DNA from 3 places in the Streptomyces sp. NPDC091279 genome. Region 2 is predicted to be linked to each of the others. Evidence: riboswitches for the same ligand, from Rfam matches in the RefSeq annotation. Region 2 holds a riboswitch; each other region holds the start of a gene.

Region 1 (3,265 bases), on a different contig from region 2:
AACCGCGCGGTCCTGGTCTACGAGCCCACTGCCGACACCGACACCGACACCGACACCGAAGCCGACGCGCCGGAAGCCGCGGCCACCGACGAGACCGAGGAGGCGGCCCGGTGACCGAGCTCGCCACGATGGACTTCCACCCCCAGCCGCAGGGCGGCGAGCCCAAGGTCTGGGCCTTCCCGGCACCCGAGCGGGCCACCCTCGACAACGGCCTGACGATCCTGCGCTGCCACCGCCCGGGCCAGCAGGTCGTCGCCGTCGAAGTGGGCCTGGACGCGCCCCTGGACGCCGAGCCGACCGGCCTCGAAGGCGTCGCCACGATCATGGCGCGGGCCTTCTCCGAGGGCACCGACAAGCACTCCGCCGAGGAGTTCGCGGCCGAACTGGAGCGCTGCGGCGCCACCTTGGACGCGCACGCCGACCACCCCGGTGTCCGCATCGCCCTGGAGGTGCCGGCGTCCCGCCTGGAGCGGGCCCTCGGACTGCTCGCCGACGCGCTCAGGGCGCCCGCGTTCGCCGACAGCGAGATCGAACGGCTGGTCGACAACCGGCTCGACGAGATCCCGCACGAGACGGCCAACCCGTCCCGCCGGGCCGCCAAGGAACTCTCCAAGGAGCTGTTCCCGCAGACCTCGCGCATGTCCCGGCCCCGCCAGGGCACCGAGGAGTCGGTGCGCGCCATCGACTCGGCGGCCGTCCGCGCCTTCTACGAGAGCAACGTCCGCCCCGCGACGGCCACCGCGGTCGTCGTCGGCGACCTCACCGGCATCGACCTCGACACCCTGCTCGGCGACACCCTGGGCGCCTGGACGGGCGCCCCCGCCGAGGCCCGGAAGATGCCCCCGGTGACCGCCGACGACCGGGGACGCGTCGTCATCGTCGACCGCCCCGGAGCCGTCCAGACACAGCTGCTGATCGGCCGCGTCGGCGCCGACCGGCACGACCGGGTGTGGCCGGCCCAGGTGGTCGGCACCTACTGCCTCGGCGGCACCCTCACCTCCCGCCTGGACCGCGTCCTGCGCGAGGAGAAGGGCTACACCTACGGCGTGCGGGCGTTCACCCAGGTGCTGCGCTCGGCGCCGGACGGCACCGGGATCGCGATGCTCGGCATCAGCGGCTCCGTCGACACGCCGAACACCGGACCGGCCCTCGACGACCTCTGGAAGGTGGTCCGCGGAGTCGCGCAGGAGGGGCTGACGGACGCCGAGCGGGACGCCGCCGTGCAGTTCCTGGTCGGCGTGGCGCCGCTCAAGTACGAGACCGCCGCGGCCGTCGCGGGCACCCTGGCCGACCAGGTCGAGCAGCATCTGCCGGACGATCACCAGGCCACGCTGTACCGGCAGTTGGCCGCCACCGGCACCGTGGAGGCCACCGCGGCCGTCGTCAGCGCCTTCCCGGTGGACCGTCTGGTCACGATCCTCGTCGGGGACGCCGCCGCCATCAAGGAGCCCGTCGAGGCCCTCGGCATCGGCGACGTCACCGTCGTCGCCGCGGAGTAGCCGGGCACCCGCGCGCGGGAACGACGTTGAGGAGTCGTCAGGACAGGCCCCGGTGACGGAGACGTCGCCGGGGCCTTCCGGTGTCCCCGACATGGCCGCGGAGTGTCCGAATTGAGGGAGAGGCTGCCCGTCTGCCCTGTGGGATGCGCTACAAAAACAGTGATCCGTTTGAGGATCGAACGGCGGCCCGCTTAGCGTCTCCCCGGCTGTCCGTCAGGCACCGCGCCGCATCCCGCGGCACCGGGCAGTCATCGCCGAGTCCCCCCACGGCGCGAGCCAGGGGAGCCGGGGACCCACGCAGTCCCTGGGGTGAATCGGACGCCCGCGCTGGTCGAGGGGGTCCGTAGGAGACCTTCCTGCTCCGAACCCGTCAGCTAACCCGGTAGGCGAGAGGGAAGGAAAGGACCAGCCACCACATGGCGTTCAACTGCGCCACCGGGAAGCACCGCCGGCCCACCCGCACGCAGCGCACCACCGCCCGCGCGGCCGGCATCGCGGCCCTCGCCACCACCGGCGTCGTCGGCACCCTGGCCGCCCCGGCGCTCGCCGCCGAGAACGTCGGCTTCACCGAGAACGCCGTCGAGCAGACCGGTCTCACCCCCGTCGTCACCCTCGGGGACCGGGTCGCCGACAGGATCGACGCCCAGGCCGCCGCGCAGAAGCAGGCCGCCGAACAGGCCGCCCGCAAGGAGGCCGCCCAGGAGGCCGCGCGCAAGAAGGCCGAGGCGAAGGCCAAGGCCGAGCACGAGGCCAAGGAGCGTGCCGCCCGCGACGCCGAGCGCGCCCGCCTCAACGCCTTCGTGCTGCCGATCAGCGGTTCCTACGTCTCCACCGGCTACCAGGCCGGCAGCTCCCTGTGGTCCTCCGGCAGCCACACCGGCGTCGACTTCCACGCCGCGAGCGGTACCTCCGTGCACGCGGTCGGCTCCGGCACCGTCGTCGAGACCGGCTGGGGCGGCGCCTACGGCAACCAGATCGTCATCAAGATGAACGACGGCACGTACACCCAGTACGGCCACCTGTCGTCCATCGGCGTCTCCGCGGGCCAGACGGTCACCCCGGGCCAGCAGATCGGCCTCTCCGGCGCCACCGGCAACGTCACGGGCCCGCACCTCCACTTCGAGGCCAGGACCAGCCCCGAGTACGGCTCCGACATCGACCCGGTCGCCTACCTCCGCGCCCACGGTGTGAGCGTCTGACGGCACCCCAGCGCCTCGTGTGAAACCCCGGTTCCCTGTGAGCCGGGGTTTTCCTCGTTTCCCACGCCCCGCTGTCCAAAAAATATCCATGGATTCCGGTCCGCCATCGGAAATTCTCGCTCATTGCCATAGAGTCAATGAACACGCGTCAATCGGCGACGTTTCACGGGGATTAATGCGGAGGCTGTCATGCGTATTCCGGCGCATTCGGTGTGCACGGCGATCCGGGACGACATCGTCGCCGGTGCCTACGAGCGCGGCAGCCGGCTCACCGAAGAACTCCTCGCCCGCCGCTACGGCGTCTCCCGCGTCCCCGTGCGCGAGGCGCTGCGCACCCTGGAGGCGGAGGGCTTCGTCGTAACCCGTCGGCACGCGGGCGCGTGCGTGGCCGAACCGACCGAGCAGGAGGCCGCCGACCTGCTGGAGATGCGCCTGCTCCTGGAGCCGCTCGGCGCCTCCCGGGCCGCCCAGCGGCGCACCGAGGCCCACCTCAAGGTGTTGCGCGGCCTGGTCAGGCTGGGTCAGGAGCGCGCCAGGAGGGGCAACAGCGAGGATCTGCGCTCACTG
Region 2 (3,265 bases):
GAGCGCGTACTGGGCGTGGTTGGTGTCCTGGTACTCGTCGACGAGGACGTGCCGGAAACGGCGGCGGTAGTGCTCGGCGACGTCGGGGAAGGCGCGCAGCAGGTTGACCGTCGTCATGATCAGGTCGTCGAAGTCGAGGGCGTTCGCCTCGCGCAGCCGTGACTGGTACATGGCGTAGGCCTGCGCGAGGGTCTTCTCGAAACCGTCGGCGGCCTGCGCGGCGAAGTCCTCCTCGTCGATCAGCTCGTTCTTCAGGTTGGAGATCTTGGCGCTGAACGACTTCGGCGGGTAGCGCTTGGGGTCCAGGTCCAGGTCGCGGCAGACCAGGGCCATCAGGCGCTTGGAGTCGGCGGCGTCGTAGATCGAGAACGACGAGGTGAAGCCGAGCTTCTTGCTCTCCCGGCGCAGGATGCGCACGCACGCGCTGTGGAACGTCATCACCCACATGGCGTTCGCGCGCGGTCCGACGAGCTGCTCGACGCGCTCCTTCATCTCACCGGCGGCCTTGTTGGTGAAGGTGATCGCGAGGATCTGGCCCGGGTGCGCGTTCCGCTCGGCCAGGAGGTAGGCGATGCGGTGGGTGAGCACCCGGGTCTTGCCGGAACCGGCTCCGGCCACGATGAGCAGCGGGGTCCCGGCGTGGACGACGGCCTTCTTCTGGTTGTCGTTCAACCCGTCGACCAGGGCTGCGGCGTCCAGGACCGGACGCGGGGCGCCGTCGCGGTAGTGGGTGTCGCGGTCCGGGGGCGCGTCGAACTTCCCGCCGAACAGGTCGTCCGGAATCGACTCCGGGGCGTGCTCGTCCTCGGGTGGTGGCGGGGGTTCCTCGTCGTGCCCGCGGGGGGTCTGGAGGTTCGCCAGGAAGCTGTCGTCAAAGAGGCTGCTCATCGCTCTCCGAGTCTAGGCGGCCCCACTGACAGCCCGCCCCCGCCCTGAGAACATCCACCGCGCACGGACGTCCGGCCACGCCACCCGCGACCGCCCGTGACCAGGCGTTCACGTGCGGCGACCGACCCCCGCACACCTTCCCGAGGTCACGAAAACGTATCGGGCATATCGGCCATCAACCTTCACAGAGGCCACACGAGTTGGCTACCGTTCCGGCAAGGCCGCACGACCCTCTCCGGCGAACGTCGCCGGGCCGCGCGGCCGCCGCCGAGTCCGGGCCGCCGCCGCGCATCCGGAGCCGGGGACCCACACCGATCCCGGGGTGAATCGGTCCGCCCTCCCCTCGCGGGACGGGCACCGTAGGGCAACCCTTCCGAAGCACGCGCCCGAACCCGACAGCCGACTCGGTAGGCGGATATGGGAAGGAGTCGCCACTCTTGGCGTCGCACCGCAAGTCGCGCCCCTCGGGAGCACGCGCAGCAGGCATCCGCACCCCCGCCCTCGCCACGGCCGCCCTGACCTCCGTCGCCCTGCTGTCCCAGACGGCCGACGCCGCCCCCGCCCCCGACGGCAAGCCGAGCCTGGAGGAGGTCGAGAAGAAGGTCGACGACCTGTACCGGCAGGCCGAGTCGGCGACCGAGAAGTACAACGCGGCCAAGGAGCGGACCACCAAGCAGCGCAAGCGCGTCGACACGCTCCTCGACGACGTCGCCCGGCGCACCCAGAAGCTCAACTCCGCGCGGGAGGAGCTGGGTTCCTTCGCCGCGGCCCAGTACCGTTCCGGGGCCTCGACGCCGGACACGGCGACCTTCCTGCTCTCCGACACGCCGCAGGACTACTTCGACCAGACCCAGCTGATGAGCCGTCTGACCTCCCGCCAGAAGGGCGCGGTCGACGACTACGTCACCGAGCAGTCGGCGACCATGAAGAAGCGCCAGGAGGCCACCCGGAGCCTTGAGACGCTCACCGAGACCCAGAGCGACCTGCACACGGCCAAGGCCACCGTGCAGCAGAAACTCTCCGCCGCGCGCGCGATGCTGTCGAAGCTGACCGCCGAGGAGAAGGCGCGGCTCGCGGAGATCGAGCGGAAGAAGCAGGAGGCCGCCGCCGAGAAGGCCGCCGAACTCGCGAAGCAGCAGAAGGCGGAGCAGGCGGCCCGACAGGACACCCCTGACTCGTCGTCCTCGTCATCCTCGTCCGCCTCGTCGTCCCCTTCCGCCTCTTCCTCCTCCTCCGCCTCGGGCGACGCGTACTCCGTCAAGGCGGGGAAAGCGCTTGCGTTCGCCCGCGCGCAGGTCGGCAAGCCGTATGTCTGGGGTGCCACCGGACCCGGCTCCTACGACTGCTCCGGCCTCACGCAGGCCGCCTGGAAGGCCGCGGGCGTCACCCTCCCGCGCACCACCTACGACCAGGTGAACGCCGGAACGACCGTCCCCCTCGCCGACGCCCGCCCCGGTGACCTGATCTTCTTCTACGACGACGTCACCCACGTGGGCCTCTACATCGGCAACGGCATGATGATCCACGCCCCGAAGCCGGGCGCGTACGTCCGCGAGGAGTCCGTCTACTACGGCGGCGAGTCGATCATCCACAGCGTGGTCCGCCCGGCCTGAGCCGACACCGACCCGGCCGCACGCGCGCGTAGGCATCGACGGCACCCGCCGTCGCGGCACGCACGCGTACGGCCGTTTTGGCATATGCCCGGCCCGTGTCCGTGCGCCCGCGCCGCCCTGCGCGACCGTTTCCGCCCGCCCGCGCGTGCCCCGCGACCGCCGCGCCGGGTGCTCCCTAGCATCGGCCCATGTCCGCCCCTCACGGTCCCGCGTCCGGCTCCCTCTCCCCGCGCGCGTGGTGGGCACGCCGTTCGCCGGAGGCCGGGGCCGCCGTGCTGGCGACGGGCATCCTGTCGGTGGGGCTGCGGCTGACGGGGCACGAGGTGCTGTCGCTGATCGCCCTGGTGCTCGCGTGCGGGGCGTGGCTGGTGCTGGCCGCGCGCTTCGTCACGGGGCTGCTGTGGGACCGGGCGCGATGGATGGCGGCGGCCCGGGTGCCGGGGGCCCTGACGGCCGTCGCGGCGACCGCCGTTCTCGGCACCCGCTTCTCCGACCTGGGCCGGCATCTCCTCGCCGACGCGCTGCTGGCGCTGGCCGCCGCCCTGTGGCCGGCGCTGCTGATCGACGTCGTACGGCACTGGCGGCGGCGCGGGATGTCCGGCGGGGTGTTCCTGGCCTGCGTGGCGACGCAGGGGCTCGCCGCGCTGTCCGGCACGCTCGCCGGGGCGCAGACGGCGGCGTGGCTCGCGTACACCGCTCTGGTGCTGTTCTGGGGCGGCCTGGTCCTCTACTGCGTCGCGCTGGCCTGTTTCGACCTACGACAA
Region 3 (3,265 bases), on a different contig from region 2:
CGCTTCGCCCGCCTCCTCCCCCTCCTGCTGATCGCCGTCGGGTTCGTCTACGACTACTTCACCCCGCAGCAGTTCACCGCGTCCCCGCTCTTCGCCGCCGCGCCCCTGGTCGCCGCCCCCCTCTACAGCCGCCGAGGCACGGTCCTGACCGGCCTCGCCTCCGTCCTCGCCGTGTTCGTCATCCATCTGCGGCTCGGCGTCGTCCTGCACGCCGACTCCCTGACGGAACTGGCGACCGTGGCGACGGTGGTCGTCCTCGCCGTCCTCATTAACGTCCTCGTGCGCCGCAGCGACGCCCAGCTCGCCTCCCAGCGCGAGATCGCCGAGGCCGCCCAACGTGCCGTACTGCCCGAACCGGCCGAGCGGATCGGCGGGTTCGACATCGCCGCCCGCTACGAGGCCGCCCAGGCCGACGCGTCCATCGGCGGCGACCTCTACGCCGTTCAGGACACCCCGCACGGCGTCCGGCTGATCGTCGGGGACGTCCGCGGCAAGGGCATGGGCGCGGTGGCCGCCGTTGCCGTGCTGATCGGGGCGTTCCGGGAGGCCGCCGAGCAGGAGGTCACCCTCGAAGCGCTGGCGCAACGGCTGGAGCGGGCCCTCGCCAGGGAAGGCACCCGGCGGGACGCGCTGGACGCCTTCGAGGCGTTCACCACCGCCGTCCTCGTCGAACTCCCGCACGGCGACGGCATCGCCCGCATCGTCACCCGGGGCCACCCGCCGCCGCTGCTGCTCGGGACCGACGGCACCGTCCGCGCCCTGTCCCCTACGGAACATGCCCTACCGCTCGGGATGGGGGAGTTGGGGGGTGGGCCCGATCGCGCCGAGGAGGCCGAGTTCCCGAGCGGCGCGACCCTGCTCCTGTACACCGACGGGCTCTCGGAGGCCCGGGACGCGCACGGGGAGTTCTTCGACCCCGAGGCACGGCTCGCCGGGCGGGTGTTCGACAACCCCGGCCTGCTGCTCGGCGCCCTCGCCCAGGAGGTGCGTCAGTACACCGGGGGCGGCACGGCGGACGACATGGCGCTGCTCGCCGTTCGCCGTCCTTGAGAGGCACCACCCGCGTGGTCACCCGATGTGAGCGGGCGAACTCCCTCCGCATAACAAGTGACAAACGGTCAGCGCACGTGATGTTTGGGCAGGGAGGTCAACTCGCCCGTTTTTTGGCGCTCATGGGCCGTACGTCCGTGTCGAAAACGTTAATGATCAAGGGGAACAGCTTGGAATCACCGCCCCGGGTCTATTAACGTTCGATAACGCAGCGCGGTCGTCCCAGCCGTCACCAAGGCGGCTCCGTGCGCACGCGCCGAATCCCGTAAGGGAACCGGGGAACCACCAACTTGGGGTGAATCGCGCTTTTTCCGTCGTGTCCGCACGGCGGGTATACGCGCGTAGGAGACCTTCCTGCTCCGAACCCGTCAGCTAACCCGGTAGGCGAGAAGGAAGGAAGGAGTACGCCTAAGTGGCGTCCAACAGGCCTGCTCCGACGGCCCCGCCCATACCGGACCAGTACCCCGGCGAGAGCTTCGGCTTCGGCGGCCCCGGCCCCGACGAGGGCCCCTGGCAGGAGTGGAACCCCACCGCGGAATCCCTGGCTCCGGTCCGCGGCCGGCACCGGGTCGCCAAGCAGCGCGGCGGGGGACTCGCCCGCAGTTCGACGGTGCTCGGCGTCGGCGTCATCGCCGCGATGGGCGCGGGCGGCATGGCCAGCGCCAACACCGGCAAGCCGCCGGTCTCCATCTCGATGCCCGACCTGCCCTCCTCCGTGGGCGCCGTGTTCGACGACTCCGACGCCACGCCCGAGCAGGGCTCCGCCACCGCGCTCAGCTCGGTCGGCGTGACCTCGAAGGAGACCGTCCAGGGCACCCGGGACGCGGGCGAGGCGCTGCGCGACCGGATCATGGCGCAGGCCGAGAGCCAGCAGGGCCAGATCGACACCAAGGCGCAGGCCGCCGCCCAGGCCGCCGTGGCGAAGCAGGTCGCCGACGCCACCGCCAAGGCGGAGAAGGAGGCCGTCGCCAAGGCCGCCGCCGCGAAGAAGAAGGCCGATGCGGAGGCCGCGAAGAAGGCGGAGGCCGCGCGTCTGGCCACGCTGGCCAAGCAGTTCACGTTGCCGACCTCGTCGTACACGATCACCGGCACCTTCGGGCAGGCCGGCGCGATGTGGTCCTCCGGGTATCACACGGGCCTCGACTTCGCCGCCCCTACGGGCACCCTCATCAAGGCCATCCACAGCGGCACGATCACCGAGGCGGGCTGGGCCGGTTCCTACGGCTACCGCACGATCCTGACCCTGGACGACGGCACCGAGCTGTGGTTCTGCCACCAGTCCTCGATCAACGCGACCGTCGGCCAGAAGGTCTCCACCGGTGACGTCATCGGACGCGTCGGCGCGACCGGCAACGTGACCGGGCCGCACCTCCACCTGGAGGTCCACCCCGGCGGCCAGGCCACGGGCATCGACCCGATGACCTGGCTGCGCGGCAAGGGCCTCACCCCGTAGGACCGACCCGTACCCGTACCCGTACCCGTAGTTCTCGGGTACTACGGGGCGACCCGTACGCCTCGGGTACTACGGGTCAGCCCCTACGGATCAGCCCTTACGGGGTCAGCCCCTACGGGTCAGCCCGTACCTCTCCGGTAGGTCGGTGGTGGGGTGCGGGTGATCTTTGGGGGCGTGGCGGCACGGCGGTTGAATGGGAGCCTCCTGTAGGGGCGTTGATGGGGGACATGACTTCTCCGCGCAAGCTCGGCCCGTCCGACCTCACGGTCTTCCCCCTCTCCCTCGGCGGCAACGTCTTCGGCTGGACCGCCGACGAGGCCACCTCCTTCGCCGTGCTCGACGCCTACGCGGCGGCGGGCGGCAACTTCGTCGACACCGCCGACGCGTACTCGGCGTGGATCGAGGGCCACTCCGGCGGCGAGTCCGAGACCATCATCGGCAAGTGGATCGCGGCGCGCGGCAACCGTGACGACGTCGTCATCGCGACGAAGGTCAGCCAGCACCCCGACTTCAAGGGCCTGTCGGCCGCCAACATCAAGGCCGCCGCCGACGCCTCCCTGCGCCGCCTGGGCACCGACCACATCGACCTCTACTACACCCACTTCGACCAGCCCGAGGTGCCGGTCGAGGAGATCATCGGCGCGCTCGACGCACTCGTTCGGGCCGGGAAGGTGCGGCACATCGCCGCCTCCAACATCAGCGCCGAGCGGCTCCAGGAGTCCCTGGACCTCTCCGAGCGCGAGGGCCTCGCCCGGTACGTGG

What was found. Region 2 has a riboswitch for cyclic di-AMP ahead of ACIQOU_RS22215 (NlpC/P60 family protein). Riboswitches for the same ligand answer to the same signal wherever they lie in the genome.
Region 1: linked by a shared signal. The riboswitch ahead of ACIQOU_RS34550 (M23 family metallopeptidase) and the one ahead of ACIQOU_RS22215 (NlpC/P60 family protein) in region 2 are both predicted to bind cyclic di-AMP.
Region 3: linked by a shared signal. The riboswitch ahead of ACIQOU_RS30480 (M23 family metallopeptidase) and the one ahead of ACIQOU_RS22215 (NlpC/P60 family protein) in region 2 are both predicted to bind cyclic di-AMP.

The regions. Positions count from the first base shown of each region.
Region 1 covers NZ_JBIVVA010000019.1:103,199-106,463, forward strand. The annotation lists gene ACIQOU_RS34540 (M16 family metallopeptidase) at 1-114, shown strand, start outside; gene ACIQOU_RS34545 (M16 family metallopeptidase) at 111-1,499, shown strand; cyclic di-AMP (ydaO/yuaA leader) riboswitch at 1,742-1,903, shown strand; gene ACIQOU_RS34550 (M23 family metallopeptidase) at 1,916-2,698, shown strand; gene ACIQOU_RS34555 (GntR family transcriptional regulator) at 2,888-3,265, shown strand, end outside.
Region 2 covers NZ_JBIVVA010000008.1:347,927-351,191, reverse strand. The annotation lists gene pcrA (DNA helicase PcrA) at 1-888, opposite strand, end outside; cyclic di-AMP (ydaO/yuaA leader) riboswitch at 1,161-1,317, shown strand; gene ACIQOU_RS22215 (NlpC/P60 family protein) at 1,326-2,501, shown strand; gene ACIQOU_RS22210 (tellurite resistance/C4-dicarboxylate transporter family protein) at 2,690-3,265, shown strand, end outside.
Region 3 covers NZ_JBIVVA010000013.1:201,674-204,938, forward strand. The annotation lists gene ACIQOU_RS30475 (PP2C family protein-serine/threonine phosphatase) at 1-1,050, shown strand, start outside; cyclic di-AMP (ydaO/yuaA leader) riboswitch at 1,295-1,452, shown strand; gene ACIQOU_RS30480 (M23 family metallopeptidase) at 1,463-2,503, shown strand; gene ACIQOU_RS30485 (aldo/keto reductase) at 2,731-3,265, shown strand, end outside.